DNA from 3 places in the Allobosea sp. 05T433 genome. Region 1 is predicted to be linked to each of the others. Evidence: riboswitches for the same ligand, from Rfam matches in the RefSeq annotation. Region 1 holds a riboswitch; each other region holds the start of a gene.
What was found. Region 1 has a riboswitch for cobalamin ahead of metE (5-methyltetrahydropteroyltriglutamate--homocysteine S-methyltransferase). Riboswitches for the same ligand answer to the same signal wherever they lie in the genome.

Region 1 (4,288 bases):
GTTGCGTCGGTGACGCCCGAGGCACAGAGCCTGAAGCTGCCCACCGCCCAGTCCAGATAGCCCTTCCACTCGCTCTTGCGCAGCGGCAGCCCCTCGCGCAGCGCCGCCTCGTCGATTTGGATCATCGCGGCACCGGCCTTCTCCAAATCGATGACCTCGTCGCGGATCGCCAGCGCGATCTGGCGGCAGGAGGCACTGCGCGGGATGTCGTCGCGGACGAAAGACCAGTTCAGGATCGTCACGGGCCCGGTCAGCATGCCCTTCATCGGCCTCACCGTCAGCGACTGCGAATAGGTCCACCAGCCGACCGTCATCGGCTGCGGCCGCGAGACGTCGCCGAACAGGATTGGCGGCCGCACACAGCGCGAGCCGTAGCTCTGGACCCAGCCATGTTTGGTGAAGGCGAAGCCGGCGAGCTGCTCGCCAAAATACTGCACCATGTCGTTGCGCTCGAACTCGCCATGGACGAGCACGTCGAGGCCAATCTCCTCCTGCCAGCGCACCGTGCGCTCCGTCTCCTCACGCAGGAATTGCTCATAGTCGGCATCGCTGATCAGGCCCTTGGCATGAGCCGAGCGGGCCTTGCGGACCTCGGCGGTCTGCGGAAAGGAGCCGATCGTTGTCGTCGGGAAGGCTGGCAGGTTGAAGCGTTCGCGCTGCAATTTCGCTCGGGCTGCGAAGGGGCTCTTGCGGTCCGTCATGCTGGGCGTCACCGCCGCGACACGAGCGGCGACTGCGGCATCGTGGACTTTCGGCGAAGCCTTTCGGGCCGCCGCTGCGGCCGCCGAAGCGTCCAGGGCATCCCTGACGCTGTCGCGGCCACCCGCGAGGGCTTTGCCCAGCACCGAGAGTTCGCCCATCTTCTGTACGGAGAAGGCGAGCCAGCTCTTCAGGTCGGAGTCGAGATCGGTTTCGAGATCGAGATCGATCGGCGTGTGCAGCAGCGAGCAGGAGGGCGCGATCTGGACATGGTCGGTGCCGCGCCTGGCGACCACCGGCTCGAGCCGGCCGAGCAGCGCCGGCAGGTTGGCCCGCCAGATGTTGCGGCCATCGATCATGCCGAGCGACAGCACGAGCCCGCGCGGTGCCTTGGCCAGCACCTCCTCGAGCTGCGCGGGAGCGCGCACGAGGTCGAGATGAAGGCCTGCGACAGGCAGCGTGACCGCCGTGTCGAGATTGTCGCCGAGACCACCGAAATAGGTCGTCAGCATGACCTTCAGCTGCGGCAAGGCATGGGCGATGGTGGCATAGGTCCGGCGCAGGGCGTCGCGGGCGGCCTCGTCGAGATCGAGCACCAGACAAGGCTCGTCGATCTGGACCCATTCGGCACCATTGGCGGAAAGGCGGCGCAGCACATCGATATAGACCGGCAGCAACTCGCCGAGCAGCGAGAGCGGATCGAGGCTGGCGTCCTTGCTCTTGCCGAGTTTCAGATAGGTGACCGGCCCAAGCAGAACGGGGCGGGTGTCGTAGCCGAGTGACTTGGCCTCACGATACTCGTCGACCGCCTTGAGCGAGGACAGTGCGAAGCGCTGTCCGGTCGCGAATTCGGGCACCATGTAGTGGTAGTTGGTGTCGAACCACTTGGTCATTTCCTGCGCCGGGGCGCCGTGGGAATGCTCGTGGTCGTGGTGGGCATGGCCGCAGGAGGTGTGCGGCTCGGTCTCGCTTTGCGCACCTCGCGCCATGGCGAAATAGGTCGCCAGCCCGACCGGACCACCCTTCCAGCCATAGATCTCGGGAATCGCGCCGACCATCACGCTGATGTCCAGCACCTGATCGTAGAACGAAAAGTCGTTCGACGGGATGACGGTGACGCCGCGTGCCTTCTGGCGCGCCCAGTCGGCGGCGCGCAATGCGGCGGCGGTGTCGAGCAGGTCCCTTTCGGTCGACTTGCCCGACCAATAGCTTTCGAGAGCGAGTTTGAGTTCGCGGCGCGGACCAATGCGCGGCGTCCCAAGGGTCGCGACAGGAAGTGAAGATGACATAGGCTTACCCCAGAAGTTGGGAGCAAAGGCCAAAGCGGACGCGTCCAGGATTCCGCCGGCGAAGAGCCTGCGCAATCGCAAAGCGCTCCACCGGGACACCCCGCCCGAGGACGTTCAGTTCGTCGAGGCAGGTCTCCTGGCTCACGGGTCATCGCTGCTGTCCGGCCTTCCCGAGACCTTGCCGGCCTCAGTGACACATCTTGGACAGCGGCTCACCGCTTACAGTTGCGGGGGCAGCGCCGGCCTTGCCCAGGTCAATAGCGACCTCGACGCACCGGCTTCCCTCTTAGCTCCGGGCAAACAGACCCAGAGAACCACGACACCCCAACCTAGGTCCAAATGCTCGCCGCAGTCAATGGGAATATAAAGACATCTTTATGTCTCCATGTCGCTATCTGCGCCGACTGACGCTGCCCCCGACGGCGGGGTGTACCCTGGTCGCGCGCAGGCGATGCGGGGCAAGCAGTTCCCCGCGCAATTGCTAAAGTAGAATAATTAGAATCTATATCTATTATAGATTGCATGTACTTCACTACAAAAATACATCAGAAAACACTGTGTCAAATTTACAATTGCGAATCCTAGTACCAGCGGACTACATCCACCCGCAAATGGACTGGGGTCTTCCAATGAAGAACAAATCAAAACTATATTTTTCAGCCACTTTCCTTTTTACAATCCTTCAAAGCACGATTTGTTACTCTCAAGCGATCGCAGATGGCGGCAGTGCGTCACCGGCGTTCACGCTCGACCAGATTACGGTCACGGCGACACGCGGTGAAAAGCAGGTTCTCGATGTTCCCGGCGTCGTGAACGTTATCTCACGGCAGGAACTCGACGAGCGCATGACGCGCGACATGCAGGACCTCGTCCGCTACCAGCCGGGTGTCAGCGTCAACCGCCTCACCAGCGGCACCGACCCGTTCGGCAACCTCGATGGCTTCACGATCCGGGGGGTCGGCGGCAACCGCGTCCAGATGCAGGTCGATGGATCGCGTGTGATCGAGCGCATCACTGATGGCAATCGCAACTTTGTCGAGATGCCCTTCCTGAAGAGCGTCGAGATCGTGCGTGGCCCGGGCTCCGTGCTCTGGGGCGCCGATGCTCTGGGCGGCATCGTCGCCTATCGTACGCTCGATCCCCAGGACCTGCTGAAAGGCAAGGACAAGCCGTATGCCGTACGTCTCGATGCCGGGTATGACAGTTTCGACCGCTCCTTCACCAAGACCGGCATTGCGGCCTTCAGGCTCACCCCTGCCCTCGAGGCCATTGTCGGCCTGAGCCAGAAGACGGCGGAGGAGGCCAAACTCAGCCGTGCCCGGGCCGATGGCGGCCGCTGGGGCTGCCCCGTGCCGAGCCTGCGCTATCTCGGCTGCGACACGCTGAACCCGCTCGACAGCACGGTTTGGAACGCCTTCGGCAAGATCGTCTTCTCGCCGACGACAGACCATACGTTCAAGCTGACCGGAGAGTATTTCGACAACAGCTCAAAGGTAAATCAGCTCTGGGACTACAATGTCTTGGCGTCTGGTCTCCGCAACGGACCCTATATCCGAGATGAAGTGAAGTCACGCCAGCGCATCGCCTTCGAGCATCAATGGGATGTCGGCACGAGCTTCCTCGACTCGATCCGCTGGCAGGCATCGTTCTCGCCACAGAAGCGTGAGGTCACCAATAATCGCTACCAGACGCAGACCAACAACCAGCAGCGTTTCACCCGCGGCTTCCTCGACTATTCCGAACAATTCTCCCAGCTCGACATCCAGGCCAAGTCGAGCTTCGCGCTCGGCTCGAGCTTCCACAGGCTGACCTACGGGTTCCAGGGCGACGTCACCAAGACCGATTATGAGCGTCGCGACGACGTCCGGAACATGTCGACCGGCGTCACCACCACGACGATTGCAGGCGGCTTCAACTTCGCCAACGCGACGACGACGCGCTACGATTTCTATCTGCAGGACGAAATCGAATTGCTAAACGGTCGCTGGACGATCACGCCGGGCGTCCGTTACGCCAATTACAAGATCGACCCGAGCATTGGGCCAGGCTACGTCATCGTGCCGGGCAAGGCTCCGCGCGAGATCGACTCGCATAAGCTGATCCCGCAGGTCGGCACGATCTTCAAGCTCGACGAGACCTATTCACTCTATGCCCGCTACGCCCAGGGCTTCAAGATGCCGACCGCGCAGCAGCTCTATACGTCGCTGCCGATGGGCACCCAGAACCTGATCCCGAACCCGGATCTCAAGCCCGAGAGCGTCACGTCCTACGAAGCCGGCATCCGCGGCCGCTTCGACAAT
Region 2 (4,288 bases), on a different contig from region 1:
GCTTGCCGCCACATTCGCCATCTCATGGGGGCTGACCCTGCTCTGCCGCGGCCTCGGCCCGCTGGGCTGGCTGCCCCTCGCGCTCGTCGCCTCCAGCCTCATCGCACAGCGCAGCCTGCACGAGCATGTCGCACGGGTCGCCGAAGGACTGGAGCGGGACGGGCTCAAAGGCGGACGCATCGCCGTTTCGATGATTGTCGGCCGCAACCCCGAAACCCTCGACGAAGCCGGAGTTTCCCGCGCCGCAATCGAAAGCCTTGCCGAGAATTTCTCGGACGGGATCGTCGCTCCGGCTTTCTGGCTCGGCGTCGGCGGCCTGCCGGGCGGCGCGCTCTACAAGGCGATCAATACCGCCGATTCGATGATCGGCCACAAGACACCGCGCCACCTCGCCTTCGGCTGGGCGGCGGCGCGTCTCGACGACCTCGTCAACCTTCCCGCCTCTCGCCTCACCGCGCTGCTGCTGACCGCAGCCGCCGCACTCGACAAAACGTCAGACCCCGCCAATGCGTGGCGAGCTGTCCGACGCGATGCCCGCCATCATCGTTCGCCCAATGCCGGTTGGCCGGAAGCCGCGATGGCAGGTGCGCTCGGCCTCCRGCTGGCGGGCCCGCGCGTCTATGGCGATGTCAGGGTCGACGACGGGTGGATGGGGGACGGCCGGGCCGAAGCGGAAGCGGCGGATATCCGGCGGGCGCTCGCTCTCTATCGGAGGGCGTGTCTGCTGCTGTGGGGGCTCGCCGTTGCGGGGGCCGTCACCGCGCTCGCCCTCTAGTTCATCGGACCGGGCATCGCATCGGGAACGACGATCTCACCTTCTGTGTTTGCTTCGACTTTCCCGAAAGCTGCGATCCACGTTTCGGGTCGATGCCCTGGCCTCAGAACTCGATCCCGGCCTGTGCCTTCACGCCCGCCGCGAAGTGATGCTTGACCACCGTCATCTCGGTGACGAGGTCTGCGACGGCGATCAACTCGGGCTTGGCATTGCGGCCGGTGACGACGATGTGCAGATCAGGGCGCCGGCTCGCCAATGTCTCGACCACCTCCGCCAGCGGCAGATAGTCGTAGCGCAGCGCGATATTGAGTTCGTCGAGCACGAGCAGGCGTATCTCCGGATCGTCCATCAACGCCTTGGCCTTGGCGAAGGCGCGCCCGGCGGCAGCGATGTCGCGGGCCTTGTCCTGCGTTTCCCAGGTGAAGCCTTCGCCCATCGTGTGCCAGACGATGCGATCGCCGAAGGCGTCGAGCGCCTTGCGTTCACCTGTCGCCCAGGCGCCCTTGATGAACTGCACCACCCCGACGCGCCAGTCATGGCCGAGAGCCCGCAGGATCAATCCGAAGGCGGCGGTCGACTTGCCCTTGCCTGGCCCCGTATTGACGATCAGGAGTCCCTTTTCGATCGTCTTGGCGGCGACCTCGGCATCCTGCACCGCCTTGCGCTTTTCCATCTTGGCCTTGTGGCGGGCGGCCTCGTCAGCATCGATCGTCATCGGAACCTCCTGCTCATTTCACCTGCATCGGCAGACCGGCGACCATGAAGATCACCCGGTCGGCCCGCGCCGCAAGCATCTGGTGCAACCGCCCCGCCTCGTCGCGGAACCGTCGGGCGAGCGCATTCTCGGGCACGATACCGAGCCCGACCTCGTTGGAAACCAGGACCACCGGGCCACGTGCCGAAACGCAGGCCTCGACCAGTTCCCGGCTTGCAGCCGCCACATCCTGCTCTGCCAGTATCACGTTGGTCAGCCAGAGCGTCAGGCAGTCCACCAGGGCAGGTTGCCCCGCGGGAACCGCGCGGATCGCCTGCGCCAGGGCCAGCGGCGCATCGATGGTCATCCAATCCTGCGACCGGCGGGCGCGGTGCTCGGCAATCCGGGCGCGCATCTCATCGTCATAGGCCTGCGCCGTGGCGAGATAGATCCAGGGCGCCGGCACCATCTCGATCAGGGCCTCGGCATGGCGGCTCTTGCCGGAGCGGGCGCCGCCCAGAACGAGGGTAAGAGGGGAAAGGATCGCTGCCACTGCCAAAATCTCAACCCAGGGAAGATCAGCCTAAGGAACGGACCTGGCGAGCGAAGCGAAACAAGCCGGGACAGGCCATCAGAGATCACATCGCTTCACTGCGCTCGCAATCACGATCGCTGCATTGCACAGCACCGTGCAGATGGCTAATGATCATCCCCGACGGTGCCTCTGCAAGGAGGTGAAAAGGGAACGCGGTGCGATACCGCGGCTGCCCCCGCAACTGTAAGCGGCGAGTTTCGCGCCATCGGCCACTGGGATTGTCCCGGGAAGGCGGCGAGAGATCCGGACCCGCGAGCCAGGAGACCTGCCGTCGATGAGTGATGCAATCCAGCGGGCTGCCGGCGGGGTGGCCAAGGAGACCGAGATGACGACGAATACGGCTTCGATCACCACCCAGGCCAGCGCATCCGAGCGCGTCAAGGCTGTCGCAGCTGCCCTGGCACTCGGCGCAGCCCTGATCTTCACCGTCGGCTTCGCCCATTCGACCAGCGTTCACAACGCAGCCCACGACACGCGCCACACCCTCGCCTTTCCCTGCCACTGAGGGAAAGGCAACATGGTCAATCGTGTTCTCACGGTCAGTCTTCTGGCCGGGCTTCTTGCTGGGCTCCTGGTCGCAGCACTCCAGCATGTCACCACCACGCCGCTGATCCTCAAGGCGGAAACCTTTGAGACGGCGTTGCGCGCAGCCGAGCTTCAGCACGCCAGCTTCACCGGCGATGCCAGGATCGTCCTTGCCCATGGCGGCGCCGACGCAGCCGACCACGCCGAGTGGAAGCCACAGGACGGCTTGCAGCGCACGGCCTTCACCACCATCGTCACCATTGCGACCGCGATCGGCTTTGCCGCCCTGCTGCTCGGCGGCATGATCGCAGCGGGCGATGCCATCACTGAACGGACCGCACTGATCTGGGCGGCTTGCGGCTTCCTGGCCTTCGGCCTCGTGCCGGCGACCGGGCTCGCACCGGAATTGCCCGGCAGCGCGTCAGCCGAACTGCTCCACCGCCAGACCTGGTGGATCGCCACCGCGCTCGTCACCGCCGGCGGCCTCTGGGTCTTCCTGCGGACGGAGGCGAGCTGGCTGCGGGCACTTGCCGTGCTTGCCATGCTCGTCCCGCATCTGATCGGCGCACCACATCCCGCCGCCCCGGAGAGCAAGGTCCCGGCCGAAATCGCAGCGCATTTCGCCGCGCTCTCGCTCGCGCTCCAGGCTGCCCTCTGGCTCGCTACCGGCTTTGCCGTCGGCGTGCTCTGGCCCTGGGCGACGCGCCGTGCCGCAGCCCCGGCCAAGGCCTGACGCTGAGCGCGATCCCCCGGGATCGCGCCGGAAGCAAAGGAACCGGCCTATGCCCGAAGGCGATGTCACCATTTTCGTCTGCGTCGCCTGCCGGCGCGCGCGGGCGGACCTGCCGGAGGGTTACGACCAGCCCGGACTGGGTTTTGCCGAGGCGCTGCGCGAACGCATCGCGCGCGACGGCGGGACGCTTCCGGTCGAACCCGTCGACTGCCTCGCGGTCTGCAATCGCCCCTGCACCGTCGCCTTGGCGGCCGACGGCAAATGGACCTATCTGATCGGCGATCTCGACGCAGACACCCATATCGCCGAAATCGTTGACGCAGCTGCAAGCTTTGCAGCCAGCGCAAACGGTATCGTTCCCTGGAAAGAAAGACCCGCTTCGTTCCGCAAGGGCGTGGTCGCGCGCGTACCGCCTCTCCCGGCGCGCCAACAAGGATGAGATCATGAACGCTCCCCAAGCCCGCTCGCTGGGCAAGATCCCCTGCACGATCATCACCGGCTTCCTCGGGGCCGGAAAGACCACACTGGTGCGGCACCTGCTGGAGAATGCAGGGGGCAAGCGCATCGCCGTGCTGGTCAATGAGTTCGGCGATCTCGGCTTCGACGGTTCCTTCATCGACGGCTGCGGCATTTCCGGCTGCACCGCGGAGGACATCGTCGAGCTGCCGAATGGCTGCATCTGCTGCACCGTCGCCGACGACTTCGTGCCAGCGCTGGAAAAGCTGCTCGACCGGCCGAACCCGCCGGAACACATCCTGATCGAGACCTCGGGGCTTGCCCTGCCGAAGCCGCTGGTCAACGCGTTCAATTGGCCGGCCATTCGGTCACGTGTCACGGTCGATGGTGTCATCGCCGTGGTCGATGGTCCGGCCGTGGCGGATGGCCAGTTCGCGGATGATCCCGCCGCTCTCGCTGCGCAGGCGGCGCAGGATGCCGCGGTCGGGCACGACAACCCGCTCGAAGAAG
Region 3 (4,288 bases), on a different contig from region 1:
GTTGTGGAAATAGGTGGCGCCGAACCGGACCTTGTCATCGAGGAGAGGCTGCTCGAAGCCAAGATCCCAGCCGCGGCTTTCTTCCGGCTTCAGGTTGGGATTGCCGAAGAAGTTGAAGGCCGGGCGAGAATCGCTGAAACGCTCGCTCAGGGTCGGGGCCTTGAACCCCGTGCCATAGCTCCCCTTCAGCTTGGTTTCGATTTCCGGCACGATATAGGCTGGCGCGAAGCGGTAGGTCGTGTGGCCGCCAAAGGTCTCGTCATCGTCGTAGCGGATGTTCGAGACCATGAAGAGCCGGTCGCCGAAATTCGACTGGAGTTCGGCAAAGGCGCCCGTATTGCCGTTGGATGCCGTGAGCGCGCGGGTTTCCAGCCGTTCGCGCTCGTATTGCAGACCCATCACCAGGGTCTGCCCCTTCATCAGCTCAAGGTCGCCGCGCCAGTCGACCTTGGTGCGCTCGCCGAGATTCTCCGTCGGCAGGCCGAGGATACCAATCGCATTCGGCGTGCGGCCGGTGCGGTCCTGATTGCTGTAGGACAGGCCGAAGCGATTGACGAAGCGCCCACCAAGCGGATCCCAGACGACCTCTCCGCGGGTGAAGGCCTGCTTGTAGTCCTGGCTGCTGCGGAAGCTGCTGGGCGTGCTCGGAAAGCCGGAATCGCCGGTGAAGAGCAGGTAGCCGTCAGTGTAGCGGCCGACCCAGTTCAGCGACAGCGTATCGGACAGCGCGACGCCGAACCGGGCCGAATAGGTCCAATTGTCGTAGGAATTCGGGTTGACGCGGCGCCCCGACGGCACGAGCCCGGGAGGCGTCACCGGGGTCGAATCCGATTTGAAATGGGCGATGCTGAGGGCGTAGTTGAAGCGGTCATCGCCGCCGCTGAGGCCGACCGACTGGTTGAAGGTGCCGTATGAGCCGGCCTCGGCTCGGGCCGTGAGCTTCGGCGGACCCTCGCCACGCTTGGTGGTGATCGAGATGACGCCGCCCAGCGCGTTGGCGCCGTAGAGGCCGCTTTGCGGTCCGCGTAGCACTTCGATGCGCTCGATGTCGTCGGTCAGCATCGAGCCGAAATCGAAGGAGCGGTTCGGGGTCGACGGGTCGTTGGCCTCGATGCCGTCGATCAATACCTTGACGTGGTTGGAGTTGGTGCCGCGGATGAAGACCGAGGTCAGCCCGCCCGGCCCGCCGGTCTGCACGATATTGAGGCCGGGAACGGCGGCGAGCGCCTGCGGCAGGGTCCGGCGCTGCTCGCGCTCGATATCACCGGCAGTGATGACGGTCACGGAATTGGCGATCTCGCGCGCTGGCGTGGGTCGCGTCGTCGCGCTGACGACGATTTCGTCGAGGGCAATCGATTCGGTGGCTGACTGGGCGGATGCCTGGTTGGCGGGGAGGGAGCCGGCGGAGACAAGGAGCGACAGGGTGATGAGCAGCCGGCTGCGCCGGGCAACCTTGGGAGGACGGATCACGATGGAACCTCGGGCGTTGACGTCTGTGGCACGTCACCGCGAACGCGAGGCCCCGTCCGCTGCCCTTAGCCAGCGTGCAGTTCAACAAGCGATCGAAACACCCCGTCCGAACGTGTTCGCGTGTGACCACGGCTGACGGCAGGTCTCCTGGCTCGCGGGTCGGTGCCTTGTCGCCGCCTTCCCAGGTCCGAGGGCCCCAGTGGCGTGTGGCGAAAGGCTCGCCGCTTACAGTTGCGGGGGCAGCCACGGCATTGAATGGCGAACCATCCGCACCGCATTCCCTTTTGATCCCCTAAGGGAACCGTCGCTGGCGAGGTAAGGCCGGAACGGCCGCTGCGTCAATGATCGTTGGTGCGGGTGTCCCCAGGCGAACGCAGGTCGTCATCCCTCAAAATGCGCCAGCTCGGTCCCTCGAGATCGCTGAACTGGCCGGTGCGCATGCACCAGAAGAAGGCCGCCAACCCCAGCAGTCCGAGACCGAGTGCCAGGGGGAACAGGATCACCAGGATATTCATGACGCCACTCCCGTATTCTGCCGCGGCAGGCCGCGTCCCGCGCGCAGCGCGTTGAGCGTGACCACCAGTGACGAGCCCGACATCGCGACGGCTGCGACGAGCGGCGTCGCGAAGCCCGCGACGGCAATCGGCACCGCGACGGCATTGTACAGCACCGCAAACCAGAGGTTTTCCAGCATGAGGTTGCGCGCCCTGCGGGCGATGCGCAGGCTGTCGGCGACCGGCATCAAGCTGTCGCCGATGAAGACAATGTCGGCCGAGGCCTGCGCCAGGTCGGTCGCGCTGATCGGCGAGATCGAAACATGGGCCTTGGCAAGGGCCGGAGCGTCGTTGAGCCCGTCGCCGATCATCAGCACCTTGCGCCCCTTGGCGCTGAGCCGGTCGAGCGCCTTGAGCTTCTCGTCGGGACGCAGGCCGGCTTCGGCCTCCGTGATACCGAGGGCCGAGGCGACCGGCGCGACAGCTTCGCTTCGGTCGCCGGAGAGAATGCGGATCTCGAGGCCGAGACCGCGTAGCGCGGCGATACAGTCGCGCGCCTCCGGCCGGATCTTCTGATCGACCGCGAAGATGGCGCATTCAGTGCCATGGCGCCAGGCGATCAGGGAGGCTGAGGGATGGCGCGCGGCGACGATGGCGGCTTCCGCCCCGGCCTCGCAATAAGCGACGCTGCCGAGACGGGTCTCGATCCCATCCACAATCGCGCTCAGGCCTGCGCCGTGATTTTCGCTGACATCGCTCGCAGGAGCAGGATGGCCGGCGGCACGGGCGATGGCGCGGGCGAGAGGGTGGCGGCTCGCGGCTGCCAGCCTGCCCGCCGCCTGCAAGGTTGCGGTATCGATCTCAGCGCCATTGACCAGATCGGGGTCCGGCAGGGTGAGGGTGCCGGTCTTGTCGAAGACAGCGACATCGGCTTCGGCCAGGCGCTCCAGCGCATCGCCCTGTTTCAGCATGACCTTGCGCTTGAACAGGGCAGACGCAGCAACGACCTGCACGGCCGGAATCGCCAGCCCCAGCGCGCAGGGGCAGGTGATGATCAGGACGGTGATGGCGATGATCAGTGCTTCGGGCCAGGGCAGGCCGAAGGCCATCCAGCCCAGCAGGGTCGCGAGCGCCGTGGCGTGGACGAGAGGGGCGTAGACCCTTGCCGCCCGATCGGAAAGCTTGACATAGCGGGAGCGGCTTTCGACCGCGCGCGCCATCAGGGCATCGATCTCGTCGAGCAGGGTGCCGCTGGCTGCGGCTTCGACCTTGACGGTCAGGGCCCCGGAGAGGTTCACGGTGCCGGCATAGACCTGCGCGCCGGCCATGACGGCATGCGGCAGGGTTTCACCGGTGACGAGGCTCTGGTCGATTTCGGAGGAGCCGGTCTCGATGATGCCATCGACACTGACGCGCTCGCCCGGCTGGATCAGGACGCGGTCGCCGGGCACGATGGCCGCGATCGGCGTCACCATCGCCTCGCCATTCGGCATCAGCCGGGTCGCGGTTTCGGCCTTCAACGCGGCAAGATTGCCAGCGAGGTCGCGCGTGCGGCGGCGCATCAGCTGGTCGAGATAGCGCCCGATCAGCAGGAAGAAGATCAGCATCACCGCGCCGTCGAAATAGGCATGCTCGGCGTGGTTCCAGGTCACCACCACCGACATGCCGAGCGCGAGCACGATGCCGAGCGTGATCGGCACGTCCATGTTGACGGCGCGGGCGCGCAGAGCCCGGAGCGCACTCTCGAAGAAGGGGCGGCCGGCATAGGCGGCGGTTGGCAGGGCAATCAGCGCCGAGAGCCAGTGAAAGAAGTCGCGCGTGACCGGATTGATGTCGCTGCTATTGCCCGACCAGACCGAGACGGAGAGCAGCATGATGTTCATCGAGGCGAAGCCGGCGACGCCGAGATAGCGCAGCAGCCGCCTTTCCTCGCTTGTGTCGTCCTCACGGCCGGAGGCGGGCAGGAAAGGGTAGGCCTTGAAGCCGAGCCGGGAGAGGCGCTCGATCACGGCCTCTGGGCGCAGTACGCCTTCCGTCCATTCCACCGTGACGCGCTTCAGCGCGAGATTGACCCGGGCGCTGAGGATACCGGTCTCATGGGCAAGGCCGTTCTCGATCGCGTGCATGCAGCCGGCGCAGCGGATGTTCTCCACCGCGAGTTCCATGCCCGCGACGCCGCTTTCGCGATGGCGGATGAAGACGGAGAGATCCTGCTGCGCGGCCATGAGCCTCACTCCTTCAGCATCATGCGGCTGCGGGAGGAGAAGGCCGGGTCCCGATCGCGCTTTGCCTCGACCACCAGGGTCCAGGCGCCGGCATGCAGC

Region 2: linked by a shared signal. The riboswitch ahead of AC1DGP_RS25980 (CbtB domain-containing protein) and the one ahead of metE (5-methyltetrahydropteroyltriglutamate--homocysteine S-methyltransferase) in region 1 are both predicted to bind cobalamin.
Region 3: linked by a shared signal. The riboswitch ahead of AC1DGP_RS12460 (TonB-dependent receptor plug domain-containing protein) and the one ahead of metE (5-methyltetrahydropteroyltriglutamate--homocysteine S-methyltransferase) in region 1 are both predicted to bind cobalamin.

Annotation. Positions count from the first base shown of each region.
Region 1 covers NZ_JBFTKS010000013.1:27,208-31,495, forward strand. The annotation lists gene metE (5-methyltetrahydropteroyltriglutamate--homocysteine S-methyltransferase) at 1-1,988, opposite strand, end outside; cobalamin riboswitch at 2,098-2,322, opposite strand; gene AC1DGP_RS18615 (TonB-dependent hemoglobin/transferrin/lactoferrin family receptor) at 2,618-4,288, shown strand, end outside.
Region 2 covers NZ_JBFTKS010000023.1:77,680-81,967, reverse strand. The annotation lists gene cbiB (adenosylcobinamide-phosphate synthase CbiB) at 1-775, shown strand, start outside; gene cobO (cob(I)yrinic acid a,c-diamide adenosyltransferase) at 879-1,490, opposite strand; gene cobU (bifunctional adenosylcobinamide kinase/adenosylcobinamide-phosphate guanylyltransferase) at 1,504-2,028, opposite strand; cobalamin riboswitch at 2,169-2,351, shown strand; gene AC1DGP_RS25980 (CbtB domain-containing protein) at 2,339-2,569, shown strand; gene AC1DGP_RS25975 (CbtA family protein) at 2,582-3,322, shown strand; gene AC1DGP_RS25970 (DUF1636 family protein) at 3,372-3,761, shown strand; gene cobW (cobalamin biosynthesis protein CobW) at 3,766-4,288, shown strand, end outside.
Region 3 covers NZ_JBFTKS010000007.1:241,381-245,668, forward strand. The annotation lists gene AC1DGP_RS12460 (TonB-dependent receptor plug domain-containing protein) at 1-1,470, opposite strand, end outside; cobalamin riboswitch at 1,591-1,791, opposite strand; gene ccoS (cbb3-type cytochrome oxidase assembly protein CcoS) at 1,809-1,985, opposite strand; gene AC1DGP_RS12470 (heavy metal translocating P-type ATPase) at 1,982-4,189, opposite strand; gene AC1DGP_RS12475 (FixH family protein) at 4,195-4,288, opposite strand, start outside.